DNA from 3 places in the Kitasatospora sp. NPDC052896 genome. Region 3 is predicted to be linked to each of the others. Evidence: riboswitches for the same ligand, from Rfam matches in the RefSeq annotation. Region 3 holds a riboswitch; each other region holds the start of a gene.
The links. Region 3 has a riboswitch for cyclic di-AMP ahead of ACIGXM_RS17435 (NlpC/P60 family protein). Riboswitches for the same ligand answer to the same signal wherever they lie in the genome.
Positions count from the first base shown of each region.

Region 1 (5,466 bases), on a different contig from region 3:
ACGGCCCGGTGACCCGGGAGGCCGACTTCGTGGCCGAGTCGGGGCGGGGGCTGCACCTGGTGGACTCCTTCAGCCACTCCTGGGGCTGGCACCCACTGGCCGGGGCCGGGAAGGTGGTCTGGGCCCTGTTCGAGGCCGAGCTGCCCGCCCTCACCGGACCGGTCCGACCGAGCGAGCCGGTCACGCTGGGGCGCCACCGCCGCTCCGCCTGACCGCGACCACCGAACGCCGCGCGGCCGCGCGGCGTTCCGTCGCATCCACCCGCACCATCCGGGACCTCCCCACCCAAAAGCGCCGAACGCCCGCCCGAGAACGCCGAACGCCGCCGCGGCACGAACTCCCACGACGGCGCTGCCCGGGTCGGGCCGGTCAGCTCACCAGGTGATCGAACTCCCCGTCCTTCACCCCGAGCAGCAGGGCCGCTATCTCGTCCCTGGTGTAGATGAGGGCTGGGCCGTCCGGGAACCGCGAGTTGCGCATCGCCACTCCGCCGCCCGGGAGGGCGGCCAGCTCCACGCAGTTCCCCTTCGAGTTGCTGTACTGGCTCTTCTGCCAGACCACGCCGTCGAGGTCCGCAGCCGCCATGCCGTTGTACAGGTGATGCATAGAAATCTCCCAAGACCCTGGAGTACTCGTACTGACTCGGCGCCCGACCGTTCCGGCCGCCGGCCGCCTCCGGCTCGTACGGGCAGGGCAGATGCCTCACTTGTCGTGATGATAACGCCAGTGCACGTGCATCGGCATGTGAGTTTGCTCGTGCACCGGCGTGTACATGTCGTAACGATTCCCACGCTGGCGGGTGTGACTGGTGAGACATAAGTGGACATATGCCAATCTTCCGCCCAGCGGGCGGTGACCGGCAGTGGTCCGAGCAGAACGACGCGGAGAGGGAGGCCAACCGTTGCAGCGGGATCGAAAGATCAACTCCGCAGTGACCTCCTCACAATCCGTCACCTTGGGCAGCCGGCTGCGGAGTGCTCGCGGCGATGTCCTACGATCTCCGTCCATGAGCACTGCTGCCATCCCGGGCTCTTCTCTGCCCGTCCGCACGCCAGGCTCCCGTGCGCGGGGGCGCCACCGTCGGCCCGAGCGGCCCGAGGTTCCGACCGGCGCACCGACACTGGTGCTCGCGGTTCCGGGCGAGGCCACGCCCGAGGCGGTGGCAGTGGTGGACGAACTGCTCTCCGTGGTGCGCGGCGAGCACCTCGGCATCGAGGTGACCGCGGGTTGGCTGACGCCGACCGGGCCGGCGCCGACCGACGGCGAGCAGAGCGACGCGGAAGCCGGCCGGCCCAGCGTGGCCGAGCTGCTGCAGGCCGCCGCCGAGGCCGGGCTGCCCGCCCCGCTGCTGATGCCGCTGCTGGCCGGCCCGCACTCCGCCCTGACGGAGCTGCAGCACCTCGCCGAGCAGGCCGGATCCCCGCTGACCGAGGTGCTCGGCCCGCACCCGCTGCTCGCCGAGGCCGTGCACGTCCGACTCTCCGAGGCCGGCCTGGCCCGCGCCGACCGCGCCCGGCTGTTCGCCATCACCACGGCCGCCGACGGCGTCGTGCTGACCACGGTGGGCGGCCCGGAGGCCGTCGCCGCGGCGGAGATCACCGGCGTGCTGCTGGCCGCGCGCCTGGCGGTGCCGGTCGTCGCCGCGGCCCTGGACGTCCCCGGTGCGGTGGCCGCGGCCGTCGACCACCTGCGGAACACCGGTTCGCAGCGTCCGGCGCTGGCCCCGCTGGTGATCGGCCCCGAGGCGGACCCGGAGCTGCTGCGGGCCGCCGCCGAGGAGACCGGCTGCCCGAGTGCCGAGCCGCTGGGCGCCTATCCGACCGTCGGTCAGCTGGTGGCCACCAGCTACCTGGCCACCGTCGGGGTCACCCCGCCCGAGGCGCCGGCCCGGAGCAAGCGGGCCGAGGCGGACGGTGAGACCGCCGAGGCTGCCGAGACCCCCGAGGCCCCCGAGGCGGAGCAGGGCGAGTAGACGTAGTACCACCCCGGCCCTGGGCCGGTCATCCGCATCGCGGGTGGCCGGCCCAGGGCCGTTCCGTGCGCCCACCAGCCCGTCCAGGGGCCCCTGGCGGGGCGCGGACCGAGGACGCGGGCAACCGGCCGACCAGCAGCCCGTCAGCGTCTCCAGAGCGGCCGGGACGGCCCGGCGCTGGCACGGCAGTTGGAGACGATGTGTCCGATTTGCCCATGCCTGCCACGGGAGCGACCGAATCGCCCGGCGGAGGCCATAGCAGGACTCAAGTGTCCGCTGGGCGAACGGCATAGGAATTTTTAATTCTTCGCCAGTTCATCCGCCCGGACCACCGGATCCGGCTCCCGGTCCCACTGCGCGGATGTGGCGTGCGGTACACCGCGCCGGCCCTGACCGCGCGCCGACAAACCTCCGCGCGGACGCGGCGTCAGCCTTCCGATCCACTGAGGGGGAGGCAATTCCGCACACTGCCGGGCGGATTCGCAGAATTCGATCAAAGGGCCCCGGCAATGACCGCCGACAGCCTTTCAGTTGATCTCCGAAGCGGATCTTGAAAGGCCCCGGAAGCCACTGTGACCGGCGCCACAGCTGTTTGCTAATCGAATTTAAGTCTGGTTAACGTGCTCCCCGTTCGTGGTCACACGGACCCATCCCGCCGGACGCCGAATCCTGCCACCGGACGGGCTGGCCGTCGCAGACGACGCCGAGGCAGGAGCGGGGGAACCAGGTTTGCCGCCCCGGAACGGTCTTCGGACCGGGTACCGGGGCTAGGGGTGAAGCCGACCGCCGGAGAAATCCGAGCGGACGGCCGGGCAACTCCAGCCCGAATCCGACAGCTCACCTCGTAGGCGTAGGAGAGGAAACGCAACTTCATGCTGCCCACTTCTGGTACGAACCGCTCCACCCGCGTCCGCCGCGTGATCGCCGCGACCGGCCTCGTCGGTATCGGTCTGAGCCTTCCCTGCATCACCGCCACCACCGCGTCGGCCGCCACGGTCAGCACCTGGGACAAGGTCGCCCAGTGCGAGAGCGGCGGTGACTGGAGCATCAACACCGGCAACGGCTACTACGGCGGCCTGCAGTTCTCCGCCTCCACCTGGGCCGCGTACGGCGGCACCCAGTACGCCGCGCAGGCCAACCAGGCCACCGAGGACCAGCAGATCGCCATCGCCGAGAAGGTGCTGGCCTCGCAGGGCCCGGGCGCCTGGCCGGTGTGCGGCCCGAAGGCCGGCCTGAGCCAGGGCGGCTCCGCCCCGCAGATCAACCCCTCCGGCGCCGCCTCGACCAGCACCGCGTCGAACACCTCCACCACCCCCGCGCCGGCGCCGGCCGCCCAGGCCAGCAGCACCGGCTCGGCGGCCCAGGGCGACTACACCGTGGTGGCCGGCGACTGGCTGTCCTCCATCGCCACCAAGCACAACGTGGCCGGCGGCTGGCAGAAGCTGTACGCCATCAACAAGTCGGTGCTGACCCAGGGTCCGAACGCCATCTTCCCGGGCCAGCACCTGTCGCTGGGCTCCACCGCGACGGCTCCGGCCGCCGCCACCCCGGCTCCGGCCACCCCGGCTCCGGCCCAGCCCGCCCCGGCGACCAGCACCCCGGCCCCGGCCGCCCCGGCCTCCGGCGCGATGGCCACCGCGATCGCCTTCGCCGAGTCCAAGGTCGGCCAGGCCTACGTCTACGGCGGCACCGGCAACGGCGGTTGGGACTGCTCCGGCCTGACCCAGGCCGCGATGGCCGCGGCCGGGATCTCCATCCCGCGCACCGCCGCCGCCCAGGCCTCCGCCAGCACCCCGGTCTCGATGAACAGCCTGCAGCCGGGCGACCTGCTCTTCTGGTCGAACAACGGCAGCGACTCGGGCGTCTACCACGTCGCGCTGTACATCGGCGACGGCAAGTACGTCGAGGCGGCCAACCCGTCGGCGGGCGTCAAGTACGAGACCATCGCCAACTACACGCCGAACTTCGCCGGCCGGGTCTGACCTCCGCGCGATCGTCGGTAGGCAGCAGTACCAGGAGTTCGCGAGCAGCAGCGACGCCGGATGGCGGGTGCCCGGGAGGGGCGCCCGCCATCCGGCGTTCGCGGAGCCGCTGAAAGGGCGGGTGACCAGGTGGTCACCCGCCCCGGACCGGGCGCGCGCTCTGTCAGGACCGCGCGGCCGGCCTCACTCCCCCCGGTGCGGATTCGCCCCGGTGGAGCCGCGCATGACCAGCTCCGGCTGGAACATGAACTCGGCGCGCTGCCCGGGGTTCCCCCCGACCTCCTCCAGCAGCGCGTCCACCGCCGCGGTGGCCATCGCCTCGACCGGCTGGCGGATCGTGGTCAGCGGCGGCTCGGTGAACGCCATCAGCGGCGAGTCGTCGAAGCCCACCACCGAGACGTCGCCCGGCACGGTCAGCCCGCGCTGGCGCACCGCGCGGATCGCGCCCAGCGCCATCAGGTCACTGCCGCAGACGATCGCCGTGCAGCCGCGGTCCAGCAGCGCGCCGGCCGCCGAGTGGCCGCCCTCCACGCTGAACAGGGTGTGGTGCACCAGCTCCGCGGCCTGCTCGGCGCTGTGGCCGAGGACCGACTGCAGAGCCGCCGTGAAGCCCTCGATCTTGCGCAGCACCGGCACGTACCGGCGCTGGCCGACCGCCAACCCGATCCGCTCGTGGCCGAGTTCGGCCAGGTGCTGGACGGCCATCCGCATCGCGGCCCGGTCGTCCGGCGAGATGAACGGCGCGGAGATCTTCTCGCTGTAGCCGTTGATCAGCACGAACGGGACCTGCCGGCCGGCGAGCCGGGCGTAGCGCTGGTGGTCGGCGGTGGAGTCGGCGTGCAGGCCGGAGACGAAGACGATGCCCGCGACCCCCCGCTCGACCAGCATCTCCACCAGTTCGTCCTCGGTGGCTCCGCCCGGCGTCTGGGTGCACAGCACCGGCGTGTAGCCGTGCCGGCTGAGCACCTGTTCGATCACCTGGGCCAGTGCCGGGAAGATCGGGTTGCTCAGCTCCGGGGTGATCAGGCCGATCAGACCGGCGCTGCGCTGGCGGAGCCGGGTCGGCCGCTCGTATCCGAGCACGTCGAGCGCGGCCAGCACGGTCTGCCGCGTGGTCGCGGAGACACCTGCCTTGCCGTTGAGGACGCGGGATACGGTGGCCTCGCTGACCCCCGCCTGCGCCGCGATGTCGGAGAGTCGCGCCGTAGTCACGAGCCCAGAGCCTATTGCAACCATGTCAGACCGCCCACCAGGCGGTGCTGTCGGTGGGCAGCACGGTCTCGCCGTCCACCACCACGGTCTCCGCGGAGGAGAGCAGCAGCCGGCCGGGCGCCGGTATCCGGACCGGCTCGCCGGTGGTGTTGGCGGTGCAGACGAACGCTCCTCGCGGCGCCTCGCGACGGAAGGCGAGCACGCCCTGCGGCGCGTCCAGCCACTCGACCTCGGTACCCGCGCCGAGCGCGGGGTGCTCGCGGCGCACGGCCAGCGCGCTGCGGTAGAGCTCCAGGGTGG
Region 1 covers NZ_JBITZU010000045.1:10,054-15,519, forward strand. Annotated here, with positions in the region: gene ACIGXM_RS36425 (ATP-binding protein) at 1-212, shown strand, start outside; gene ACIGXM_RS36430 (DUF397 domain-containing protein) at 370-606, opposite strand; gene ACIGXM_RS36435 (hypothetical protein) at 1,007-1,972, shown strand; cyclic di-AMP (ydaO/yuaA leader) riboswitch at 2,664-2,838, shown strand; gene ACIGXM_RS36440 (transglycosylase family protein) at 2,845-3,954, shown strand; gene ACIGXM_RS36445 (LacI family DNA-binding transcriptional regulator) at 4,138-5,190, opposite strand; gene ACIGXM_RS36450 (glycoside hydrolase family 13 protein) at 5,192-5,466, opposite strand, start outside.
Region 1: it holds a riboswitch for cyclic di-AMP, as region 3 does, so the genes downstream of both, ACIGXM_RS36440 (transglycosylase family protein) here and ACIGXM_RS17435 (NlpC/P60 family protein) in region 3, are expected to answer to the same signal.

Region 2 (5,466 bases), on a different contig from region 3:
GTCGGTGTCGTAGTTGTCGGTCTCCTGGTAGACCTTCCAGCTCACCCCGGCCGCCTCCAGCTGCTCGGCGTAGGTGGTCCAGGTGAGCGGGGTCGGCGCGGCGTTCTGGATGATCGGGCCGCCCTGGGTGCCGGCCGGGTCGATGCTGCCGGTCATCCAGTAGAGCCGGTTGGGCCAGGTCGGGCCCTGCACCGAGCAGAAGTAGTGGTCGCAGATGGTGAAGTTCTCGGCCAGCGCGAACTGGAACGGGATGTCGTCGCGGGTGTAGTAACCCATCACGTACGGCCCGTTGACCCCGTCCGCCGCCCGGTGCGCGGGGAGCCACTGGTCCATCCTGCCGCCGTTCCAGGCCTGGTGCTGGACGGCCCAGGCGTGGCTGGTGGAGGGGATCGCCTGGGCGCTGGTGGTGCGGGTGTCCAGGTGGAACGGCAGCAGGTAGCCGTCCGGGTTGACGCTGTCGGGCTGGTAGAAGACCGGGCGGCCGTCGGGCAGTCGCAGGGCGTTCGGGTCGTCGAAGCCGCGCACACCGGACAGGGTGCCGAAGTAGTGGTCGAAGGAGCGGTTCTCCTGCATCAGCATCACCACGTGCTCGACGTCGCGTAGTGAGCTGCGCCGCGGCACTCCGGCCGCGACCGCCTGCTGCACGCTCGGCGGCAGCAGCGTCATCGCCGCCGCTCCACCGGCCACGCCGGCCGCCGCGCCGAGCAGCCTGCGTCGGGTCATTCCGGACATTTGTTTCTCCTGCCTCTCCGTCAGTTCACGCCTGGTACGGGGCAAATGGCCGTGCCGATCCGGGTACGACTCTGGCCCACCGCGCAGCCGCGGTGTGGGAGGTGTTCGGTGAACAAATCGAAAACGTCCGGAATCCGGCGTCCCTACTGGCCGGAACCGGAGCTGGGTCGAATTCTCATCGTGGACGGTGGGGAAGATCCGTTCGAACTCTTGTTGATCAGGTCATGTCTTAACTAGCCTCGTCCGCGAGCCGGCCCGCTCCCCACCCGGAGCCGGTTCGACCCAGCACGCGCGCACCCCGTCGCGGGGACAACCCTGTCCTCGCGCGGTCCCCCACACCTGCAACTCCAGGTTCACCAACCACAGGAGACAGTCCGTTGCGCCTCGCGACCTTCACCCCCACATCCGCCACGTCCCGAAGAATCGCCATCGCCCTGGCCGGTACGGCCTCGCTGGCACTCTCCGCGTTCGCGGCGGCCCCGGCCGACGCCGCCCCGCTGACCTCCAGTCACGACGGCAGCTCCTGGGTCCGCTCGTGCGCCGTCCCGACGGCCGGTCAGATGGCCTGTGACGCACTGCGGGTCACCAGCGTCGTCCAGCACGTCAGCCCGCTCGGCATCAGCGCCAACGCCACCCCCTCGGGCTACGGTCCGAGCGACCTGCGCAGCGCGTACAACCTCCCGGCGAACGGCGGCGCGGGCCAGACCGTGGCCATCGTGGACGCCTACAACGACCCCAGCGCGGCGTCCGACCTGGCCGTCTACCGCGCGCAGTACGGCCTGCCCGCCTGCACCACCGCCAACGGCTGCTTCAAGCAGGTCAGCCAGACCGGCAGCACCACCTCGCTGCCCACCAACAACTCCGGCTGGGCGGGCGAGATATCGCTGGACCTGGACATGGTCTCGGCGATCGCGCCGAACGCGCACATCATCCTGGTCGAGGCCAAGAGCGCGACCACGGCCAACCTGGGCACCGCGGTCAACGAGGCGGTCAAGCTGGGCGCCAAGTTCGTCTCCAACAGCTACGGCGGCAGCGAGTCCTCCTCGGACCCCAGCTACGACACCAGCTACTACAACCACCCGGGTGTCGCGATCACCGCCAGCTCCGGTGACGGCGGCTACGGCGTGGAGTACCCGGCGGCCTCGCGGTACGTCACCGCGGTCGGTGGCACCTCGCTCAACAAGGCTTCCAACAGCCGCGGTTGGAGCGAGTCGGCGTGGTCCACCAGCAGCACCGAGGGCGCCGGCTCCGGCTGCTCGGCGTACGACGCCAAGCCGACCTGGCAGAAGGACACCGGCTGTTCGAAGCGGACCGTCGCGGACGTCTCGGCGGTCGCCGACCCCGCCACCGGCGTCGCGGTCTACCAGACCTACGGCGGCTCCGGCTGGAACGTCTACGGCGGCACCAGCGTCGCCTCGCCGATCATCGCCGCGGTCTACGCCGACGCCGGCGCGCCCTCGGCGAGCTACCCGGCGGCCGACGCCTACGCCCACCCGAGCGCGCTCTGGGACGTGACCACCGGTTCCACCGCCACCTGCTCCCCGTCCTACCTCTGCACGGCGGGCCCCGGTTACGACGGCCCGACCGGCCTGGGCACCCCGGACGGACTGGCCGCCTTCACGGGCTGACGGCCGTCCGGGGACGGGGGTGACGCGCGGGCCGTCGTGGTCGGACGGCGGCCCGCGCGTCACCATCCCCGCCGCCGTCCGCGCGGTTCGCGGGGGCCGCGCGGACGGCGGTGATCCCGCCCGGGCACGGGGGCCGGGCGGGATCACCATCTGCCGCGTGCCGGGCCGGCTCAGGATCGGCGGGCGGGGCCCGGTGGTCGGGATGCCGCGGACTCCGGCCCGATCGCCGACCGGGCGCACGGGAACGGCGTTGCGGGAGCCATCGGGTACGGACGGGTCCAACGCGCGGTACGCCCGATCGTGTGACCCCCACCTGCCGGCACGGCCTCACCCTCGTGGCCGGGGGCTCGGCGCGGCCGCGGTGTCCGCTTCCCCCGCCGCGCGGCACGAGCTCGCGCCCGCCGGGGCGGCGGGCGCGAGCCGCGGGTGAGCCGGGGTCAGGGGAGCTGGAGCTGCTGGCCCGGGTGGATCAGGTCGGGGTTGGTGCCGACGGTCGAGGCGTTGTCCTGGTAGAGGCCGTTCCAGCTGGGCAACTGGTGGGACTGGGCGATGCCGGAGAGGGTGTCGCCGGTGGCCACGGTGTAGGTGCCGGCCGCGGCCGTGCCGCCGGACGGCGCGGGGGCCGGGGTGGTGGCGGACGGCGCGGGGGAGGCGGGAGTGGCCGGGGCGGCCGTGCTGCCCGTGCTCGTGCCAGCGCCCGTGCTCGTGCCAGCGTCCGTGCTCGTGCCCGTGCTCATGCCGGTGGCCGGGGTGGCGGGTGCCGCCGGGGTGGTCGGTGCCGTCGGCGTGACCGGGGTCGTCGTGGTCGTCGTGCCGGTCGACGGCGTGTCCGTGCCGCTGCCCGCGCTGCCCGGCGTGCCGGGCGCGGCCGTGCCCGTCGCGCCCGTGGTGCCCGTCGTGCCCGTGGTACTGCCGGACGTCGGGGTGGTGGGCGTCGTCGGCGTGACCGGGGTCGCCGTGCCCGTCGTGCCCGGCGTACCCGTCGTGCCCGGGGCGGGCGACGTCGTCGGAGCGGTGGGCGTGGCCGTGGTGCCCGTGGTGCCCGTCGTGGTGGGTGTGGCCGTGGTGCCCGTCGTGCTCGGCGTGGTGGGCGTGACCGGAGTGGCGGGCGTGACGGTCGCGCTTCCGCCCGCGCTCGGCTGCGCGGTCGCCGCCGCCCCCGTGTGCTCGAGGTAGACGGACTGCTGGTTCGTCCAGTACCAGACGCCCCCGGACTGGTACCAGTACACGCCGTCGTACCCGTCCCACCCGCCGTGGCCCGGGAAGGTCGGGTCGTCGGGACCCGCCAGCACCGTGCTGCCGCCGGCCGGTGCCGGAGTCGCCGGAGCGGGCTGGCTGGTGTTGAGCACCGGCGTCGGCCCGTCGCTGCTCAGGCCGGCGGAGTCGGAGCAGTTCGGCCAGGCGCTCGGCCCCTGGTGGGCCAGCACCTTCTCGGCGATGGCGATCTGCTGGTCGGGGGTGGCGTGGTCGGGCTCGGCGGCGTACTTGTCGCCGCCGTACGCGACCCAGGTCCGCTGGGTGAGCTGTAGGCCTCCGTAGAGCCCGTTCCCGGTGTCGGCGGTCCAGTTCCCGGCGGTCTCGCACTGGGCGACCGTGTTCCAGGCGCTGACCGGGGCGGCGTGCGCGCTGGTCGCGGTGAGCAGCGGCAACGCTATGCCCGCGCCCGCCACGCCGGCGGCGACCACGGCGCGGTCGGCCTGGGTGGGGCGACGGTGACGGCCGGAACCGGAAAACACCATGATGTCCCTCTGTGTCCCTCTCCGCACGCCTGCGAGGTGAGCTGTCGGGTTCGGGCCGGGAGGTGGCCCGGCCGCCCGCCGGAGGACCCGGCGCGCGGCTTCACCCCTAGCCGTGGGGACGGCACCAAACCTGGGTCCCCCACCCCTGCCCATGGGTGGTCGGCTTCCCTCCCGCGGCGGGCAGGGCTCGGCGTACCGCGGTCGGCAGTCCGCAGCTGCGGACTGCTGGGAGACTAGAGGGATCATCAGCTTGATAACAAGCCGGCATCGTGCGCATCACACAAAAATCACGTCATGCGATTGGAGAGTGACGCCCCGCCGATCGGCGGTCGGTTCACGGACCGGCCTGATCTGGCAAGGTGAGGCGGTCGCCGGTGTTCCGCAACGATGGCTGAACCCACCCGGAACAACAGTCGAACAAATTCGTGTCCGCCTCACCAGGCCGAGGCGCCCCTCGGCGCCTCCGGGCAGGCCTCAGCACGTCGACGCCAGATCGCCGACCAGGGTGTCGGAGGGCTGCGGGATCTCCCCGAAGTCGTCGTCGTTCGCCGTGACCACCAGCCGGTTGATCACCGCCTCCAGCCGGATGGGCAGCCGCGGCAGCAGCCCCCGGTGGCAGCGGGCCAGGATGTCGCGTCGCACCTCCTCCGGCAGCAGCGGGGCGCCCCCGCGCACCGCCGCCGTGGCCAGCCCCCGGTTCGGCCGCGGCCGCGGATGGCCGGCCAGCCGGTCCGCCTGGGCACGCCAGTAGGCGGCGTCCCGGGGCTCGCCGAGCAGCAGGTGGTAGAGGTGCAGGCAGTACGCGGCGGTCTGGCTGCCGCCGCCCGCCGCGAACTGCCACCAGAACTGCGCCGCGTCCGTCCGGTCGGTCAGGTAGAGCAGCCCCGCGAAGACCAGCGCCCCCTCGGGGTGGATCCGGGCGGAGTTGACCAGCAGGTCGAGGCTGTGCGCGGCCTGCGGGGCGTTCAGCACCAGCGCGGTGACCAGGGCGAGTTCGTGGGTCGCCTGCTCGTGCTCGGACGGCAGCCGGACGGGCGCCGCGCTGATCCGGTCCGGCTCGTGCGCCGGCAGCCGGGACGCGCCGCTGAAGACGATCACCGGCGGCTCGGCCCCGGCGCCGGACCGCCCGTCGTGCGCCGGCCCGCCGGTCGGCGCACGGAACCGGCCCGCAGTGCCGTTCCGGCGGTCGTGCGGGCGGCGGCGGGACGGCAGGCCGTGCTGGTGTTCCCCGGCGGTCATGGCGCTCCTTGCGAGTCGGCCGGTTCGGGCAGCTCGAGGGCCCGGGCGAGGTTGCGGTGGGCGTGCCGCAGGTGGGAGCGCACGGTCGCGGCCGGCCGGCCGAGGTACTGCGCGATCTCCTCCTCGTC
Region 2 covers NZ_JBITZU010000018.1:118,696-124,161, forward strand. Annotated here, with positions in the region: gene ACIGXM_RS27715 (alkaline phosphatase family protein) at 1-732, opposite strand, end outside; gene ACIGXM_RS27720 (peptidase S8) at 1,110-2,360, shown strand; gene ACIGXM_RS27725 (transglycosylase family protein) at 2,798-4,099, opposite strand; cyclic di-AMP (ydaO/yuaA leader) riboswitch at 4,112-4,271, opposite strand; gene ACIGXM_RS27730 (hypothetical protein) at 4,574-5,338, opposite strand; gene ACIGXM_RS27735 (RNA polymerase sigma factor) at 5,335-5,466, opposite strand, start outside.
Region 2: it holds a riboswitch for cyclic di-AMP, as region 3 does, so the genes downstream of both, ACIGXM_RS27725 (transglycosylase family protein) here and ACIGXM_RS17435 (NlpC/P60 family protein) in region 3, are expected to answer to the same signal.

Region 3 (5,466 bases):
GTCCGCCCCGCGGCCGGCCCGCGCCTCGTCGGCGTCGTCCTCGGCGAGCTGGGCGCGCTCGGTCGCGTCCAGGCTGTCCAGCAGGGCCTGTGCCTTCTGCAGCCGCTGCTGGGTCCGCTGCTTGCTCTGCAACAGGGTCTGCCGCACCCCGTCGAGTTCGGCGAGCTTGCCGGTCGCCTCGGCCCGCTTCTGGTCGAGCCGGCGCTGCTGGTCCCGCACGTCGCGCAGCTTGGCGGCACGCTGCTGGGCGGCCTGGTCCAGGGTGCGGGCCCGGTTGAGGTAGGCCTCGGGGTCGGAGGAGAGGATCAGTTGGACGGTCGGGTCCATCCCGCCGGACCGGTACTCGGCCCCGGCCAGGGTGGCCAGGTCGCCGCGCATCCGGTTGAGCGTGTCCTGCGCGTCGGCCACCTGCTGCTGCAGCGCGCCGGCGTCGGCCTGCAACCGTCGCTGGGCCTCCTCGGCCGCGTTGGCCTTCTCGTTCTCCTGCTCGGCCTCCGTGTAGAGCTGGTCGACCTGGGCCTTGACGTCCTTCTTGTCCGGCTTCGGCGCGACCGGGGCGGCCTGACCGACGGCGGCGGTCATCGCCAGCGCCGTGGTCGCCGCGGCGGTGACCATCAGCGCCCGGGCGAGCCGTCGCGCGGCGCCCGGTTGGGAGGAACGGCCCGGAGTGACCGGGCGGTGCGGCATCACCATGGGGTGACGGCTCCAATCGCCGTGGAAGCTGAGATCCGAGCGCAGACGTTAGCGAGTCCCAGCGGGGGAGTCCAAACCCTTGCCAATGCGAATATTTGACCACTAATCGGACATCCGACCGAGCCAGAGTACGCCGACGGCCCGGCCTCCCTACGGGAGACCGGGCCGTGACGACGGAGAATCAGACCCGCACGATGGCCGTGATCGGCATGTCCGCGGCCGCCTCGTAGCGGACCACCGCACCGGTGTGCGGGGCGTGGATGACCTGGCCGCCACCCACGTACATGCCGACGTGGTCGCCGCCGTAGAAGATGATCAGGTCGCCGGGCTGCGCGTTGGCGAGGTTGGTGCCCTCGTTGGTGCCGTACGCCCACTGCTCCTGCGAGGTGCGCGGCAGCGAGACGCCGGCCTGCGCGTAGGCCCACTGCATCAGGCCCGAGCAGTCGAACGTGGTCGGGCCGTTGGCACCGTAGACGTACTCGTCACCGAGCCGGCTCTCCGCGGCGGCGATGGCGGCGGCGGCCTGCGCATTGGTCGCGCCGGTGGCGGCCGCGGCCCCGGTCAGGGTGCTACCAGCGGCGTGCGCGGCACGCGCGGCGGAGGCCTGGGCCTGCTGGGCGGCGGCCTGCGAGGCGGCGGCGGCCTGCGCCTCCTGCTCCTGCATCTGCTGGCGCTGCTGCGCGGTCAGCGTGTTGAGCAGCGCCTGCGCCTGCTGCAGCTTCGCCTGCACCGCGTCCTTGGCGGCCTGCAGGGTCTGCGTGGTGGCGTCCAGCTGGGCGAGCTTGGCCTGCGCCTCGGACTTGCTCTGGTCGAGCTGCTGTTGCTGCTGCTGCAGCTCCTTCAGCGTCTCGCTCTGGGTGCTGTTCAGCTGGCTGACCGAGCTGGCCTGGTTCAGGAAGTTGCCCGGGTTGCTGGTGAGCATCAGCTGGACGGTCGGGGATATCCCACCGTTCGCGTACTGGTCCGCGGCGACCTCGGCCAGCCCGCCCTGCAGCTGGGTGACCTGGTCCTGCTGCCGGGCCACCTGGTCCTGCAGCTGGCCGACCTGCTGCTGGAGCGCCTGCTCCTGGGCCTGCGCGCCGTCGTACTGCTGGGTGGCGGCCTCGGCCTGCTGGTTCAGCTGGTCAACCTGCGCCTTGACCTGATCGAGCGACGGCGCCGGGTCGGCGTGCGCGCTGCCCTGCGCGGAGAGCGCGACGGCGGTGGCGGCCGCGGCGGTCAGGATCGACGTGCGGGTACGGCCGGCGGGCTTGGGACGACGATGGGAACCCACGAATCCTTCTTCCTTCGACCGCCTACCGGGTGAGCTGACGGGTTCGGGCTGGAAGAGATGCCCTACGACGCCTCACCGGCCAGCAGGCCGACCTGGCGCCGATTCACCCCGAGGAACGTGGTTCCCCGGCTCCGGTCCGTGGCTCCCCCGCAGGGGTTCCCCGTCGGGCAGTCAACTGCCCGTGCCACTTTCCAGACTCGGCGGTACCCCCGCTGTCACCCCGGTCGGGTGATCACCGTCGCGGTGGTCAGGACCCCGACCCTAGTAACAGATCCGTGATCCGTTCAAATCCTTGTCAGAAAAAACTGATTAATTTGACGATGGGTGATACCGGAGTCACCCGGAGTGCAGCAGTGAGGGTGGCGTGGGTCACAGTGAAGGCTGTGACGGCCCGTCAGGCCGACCCCGTTCGGATGGGGTCGACGCGCGGTCAGACCCGGCGGATGGTGGCGATCGGTCCGATCACGCTGGCCTGCATGACCCGGACCACGTCACCGGTGTGCGGCGCGTGCACCACGTTGCCGTTGCCGATGTACATCCCCACGTGGTGCATGTCGCTGCCGTAGATCACCAGGTCGCCCGGCTGGGCGTCGGCGAGGCTGGGCACCTCGGTGCCGATCGTGCCCTGCTCCTGCGAGGTGCGCGGCAGCGAGACGCCGGCCTGCGCGTACGCCCACTGCATCAGGCCCGAACAGTCGAAGGTGGTCGGACCGGTGTGACCCCAGACGTACGAGTCGCCGAGCCGGCTGAGCGCGGCGGCCACCGCGGCCCCGGCGTAACCGGAGGCCGGCGGCAGGTTGCCCAGGTCGGCGCGGGCGGCACCGCGGGAGGCGACGTCGCCCTCGTCCTGCTGCTCGGCCGCCTGCAGGGCCGCCCGCTGGCTGGCGCTCAACGAGTTGAGCAGCGACTGCGCCTGCTGCAGCTTGGTCTGCACCTGGGACTTGGCGCTGTTCAGCGTGGTGGTGGTGGCGTCCAGCTCGGCCAGGGTGGCCGAGGCCTCCGCCTTCTCCTGGTTGAGCGTCCGCTCCTCGGACTGCAGCGACTTGAGCGCGTCGGTCTCGGTGGTGGTCGCCTGGTCCAGGCTGGCGGCCTGGGAGAGGTAGCCGGACGGGTCGGAGTTGAGCATCAGCTGTACCGACGGGTCGATCCCGTCGCTCATGTACTGCTCGCCGGCCACCGTGGCCAGACCCTGCTCCAGCTGGGTCACCTGGTCCTGGGCCCGGGCCACCTCGTCCTGCAGCTGGGAGGCCTGCTGGCGCAGCTGGTCGGACTTCTCCTGCGCACCGTCGAACTGCTGGGAGGCCTGCTCCTGCTGGGTGTTCAGGTTGTCGATCTGCGCCTTGACGTCGTTGACCGACGGCTGCGGATCGGCCCAGGCGCTCTGCGCGGAGAGGGCGACCACCGTCGCCGCGGCGGCGGTGAGCACGGCGACCCGGGCACGACTCGGCTGCTTGGCACGGCGGTGCGACGCCACGCGGGGCTCCTTCTTCCTGCGGTCTCACTCCATGGAGTGAGTGGCCGGAAAAATTGTTTTGACGCCAGACCCTAGTGAATGTCACATCGCCGCGCCACTCCCTTGGCCCTGCGAACCACCCCCGGTTCAGCGGCCGTCACGGCTTCCCCGCGACGCCGGCTCGGGCGCCCGAGCCGGCGTCAGCTGCGCGCGAGCCGGTTGAGCAGCAGCACCGAGGCGACCGGCCGGGCACCGGCCTTGCGCACGCCGTCGGCCACCTCGCGGTCGGCCGAGACCACCACCACCGGGCGGCCCTGCGGCTCGGCCCGGACCAGCTGGCGGATCAGCTCGTCCGCGGTCTGCCCGGTCCGGCTGAACCGCACCCGCACGCCACGCGGCGGCGCCATGATCACCGGGACGTCCAGGTCCTGCCCGTCGAAGACGCAGGTCACCTCGGCCTGGGTGCGCTGGGCCAGCATCGCCAGCCCGCCCAGCAGCCGCATCCGCTGCTGCTCCAGCGGCAGGGTCGGGTAGCCGGTCTTGGTCACGTTGTAGCCGTCCACCACCAGGTGGACCTGGGGAATCGCCAGCAGCTGGTCGAGCAGCGCCGGGTCGTCGTCGGCCAGTCCACGCCGGGCCACGTCGTGCGGCGAGGCCGAGCCGGGGACCACCGCGTCCACCAGGTCCGCCGGGTGCAGCTGGGTCACCGGCAGCGCCAGCTCGCGCTGCAGGCCCTGGGCCGACTGGAGCAGGGTGTCCAGCAGCAGCCGCAGCCGCATGTCCTCGACGCTGCGGCCCTCCCGGGCCGACCGGCGGCCGCTCTCCAACGCGCTCTCCAGCTCGGCCACCCGGTGCCGCAGTCGGCGGCTCTCCCCCTCCGCCGCGCCGCGCTCGGTGGCGGTCGCGGCCGCCGCCGCGGTCAACTCGCCCTGCAGTCGCCGGCTTTCCGCCTGCGCCCGGCGGGTGTCGCTCTCCAGGCTGCGCAGCCGGCGACGGAGCGCCTCCAGCTCCTTGCGGACCCCCTCCGACTCGGCCCGCTGCCGCTCCAGGTCGGCCCGGGCCTGCGCGCGCACCGCGGCCAGCTCCTCCTGGAGCTTCTCCACCTGGCGGGCGGCCTCCGCCGCGGCGTCCTCGACACCGGCCCGCTCGGCCTGCTCACCGGCCTCGGCGACCAGCCGGGTCCAGCCGCGCGGGCGCAGCAGGTAGGCGGCGGCGGCGACGTCCAACGGCTCGGCAGCACTCGGGACACTGCCCGCCTCCAGCGCCTTCACCAGATCCGGCTGCCCGAGCCGCAGCCGGTCCGCTATCCGCGACCGGAACACCGGCTCCGCCTCCAGCGCCGACGCCAGCGCCGTCCCGGCGTACTTGGCGCGCCGCGCGGGGGTGAACTTCGCATACGGACGGAGCGTGCTGGGCAGCTCGGTCGGCGTCAGCCCGCCGAGCGCGTCGGCGGCCAGGCCGACCACCCGGCGACGAACCCCCTCCGGCAGCGGCCGATCGAGCTGCTCAGCGGCGCCGGAGGCCTGCTCGGCGGCGTCCACCCCGGGCTCCGGGGTGGCGGGCGGCTGCCCCTGGGGCTCGGCGGCCTCCCTCGCTGCGTCCATGGCGTCCTCGGCTCCGATCCTGGTCTGCGGGGGCCGTACGGCCGGCTGCCGATGCCCAAAACCCACCGCTCTGTGCAATTGTCGCGTGAACGGTGCCACCTCGGACACCACACCGCCCACCCGTCCCATCCCGGGACGGTCACGCTCAGTCGGCGGCTGGGGCGTCCGGCCGGGGCACCAGCTCGACCTGGTCGACCGCGTTGCACCAGCGACAGCGGACCGACTCCACGGTCTCGCTGAGCACCTCGCGCTCCTCCACCGTCGGCTCGCCGGCCAGGTCCAGATGGACGTACTCCACCGCCCGGGACGAGCGGGTGACGTCGAACCGGGTCAGGTTGCCGCACAGCGTGCAGCGCCAGCGGGTCTCGGCGGTGGGCACGGGGACGGTCATCGGTGGGTCCTCTCGACTGGTCCCGGGCACGGCCGTGCTGCCGCCCCGGCTC
Region 3 covers NZ_JBITZU010000007.1:239,939-245,404, forward strand. Annotated here, with positions in the region: gene ACIGXM_RS17430 (NlpC/P60 family protein) at 1-693, opposite strand, end outside; gene ACIGXM_RS17435 (NlpC/P60 family protein) at 875-1,966, opposite strand; cyclic di-AMP (ydaO/yuaA leader) riboswitch at 1,970-2,120, opposite strand; gene ACIGXM_RS17440 (NlpC/P60 family protein) at 2,397-3,440, opposite strand; gene ACIGXM_RS17445 (NYN domain-containing protein) at 3,620-5,023, opposite strand; gene ACIGXM_RS17450 (hypothetical protein) at 5,169-5,414, opposite strand.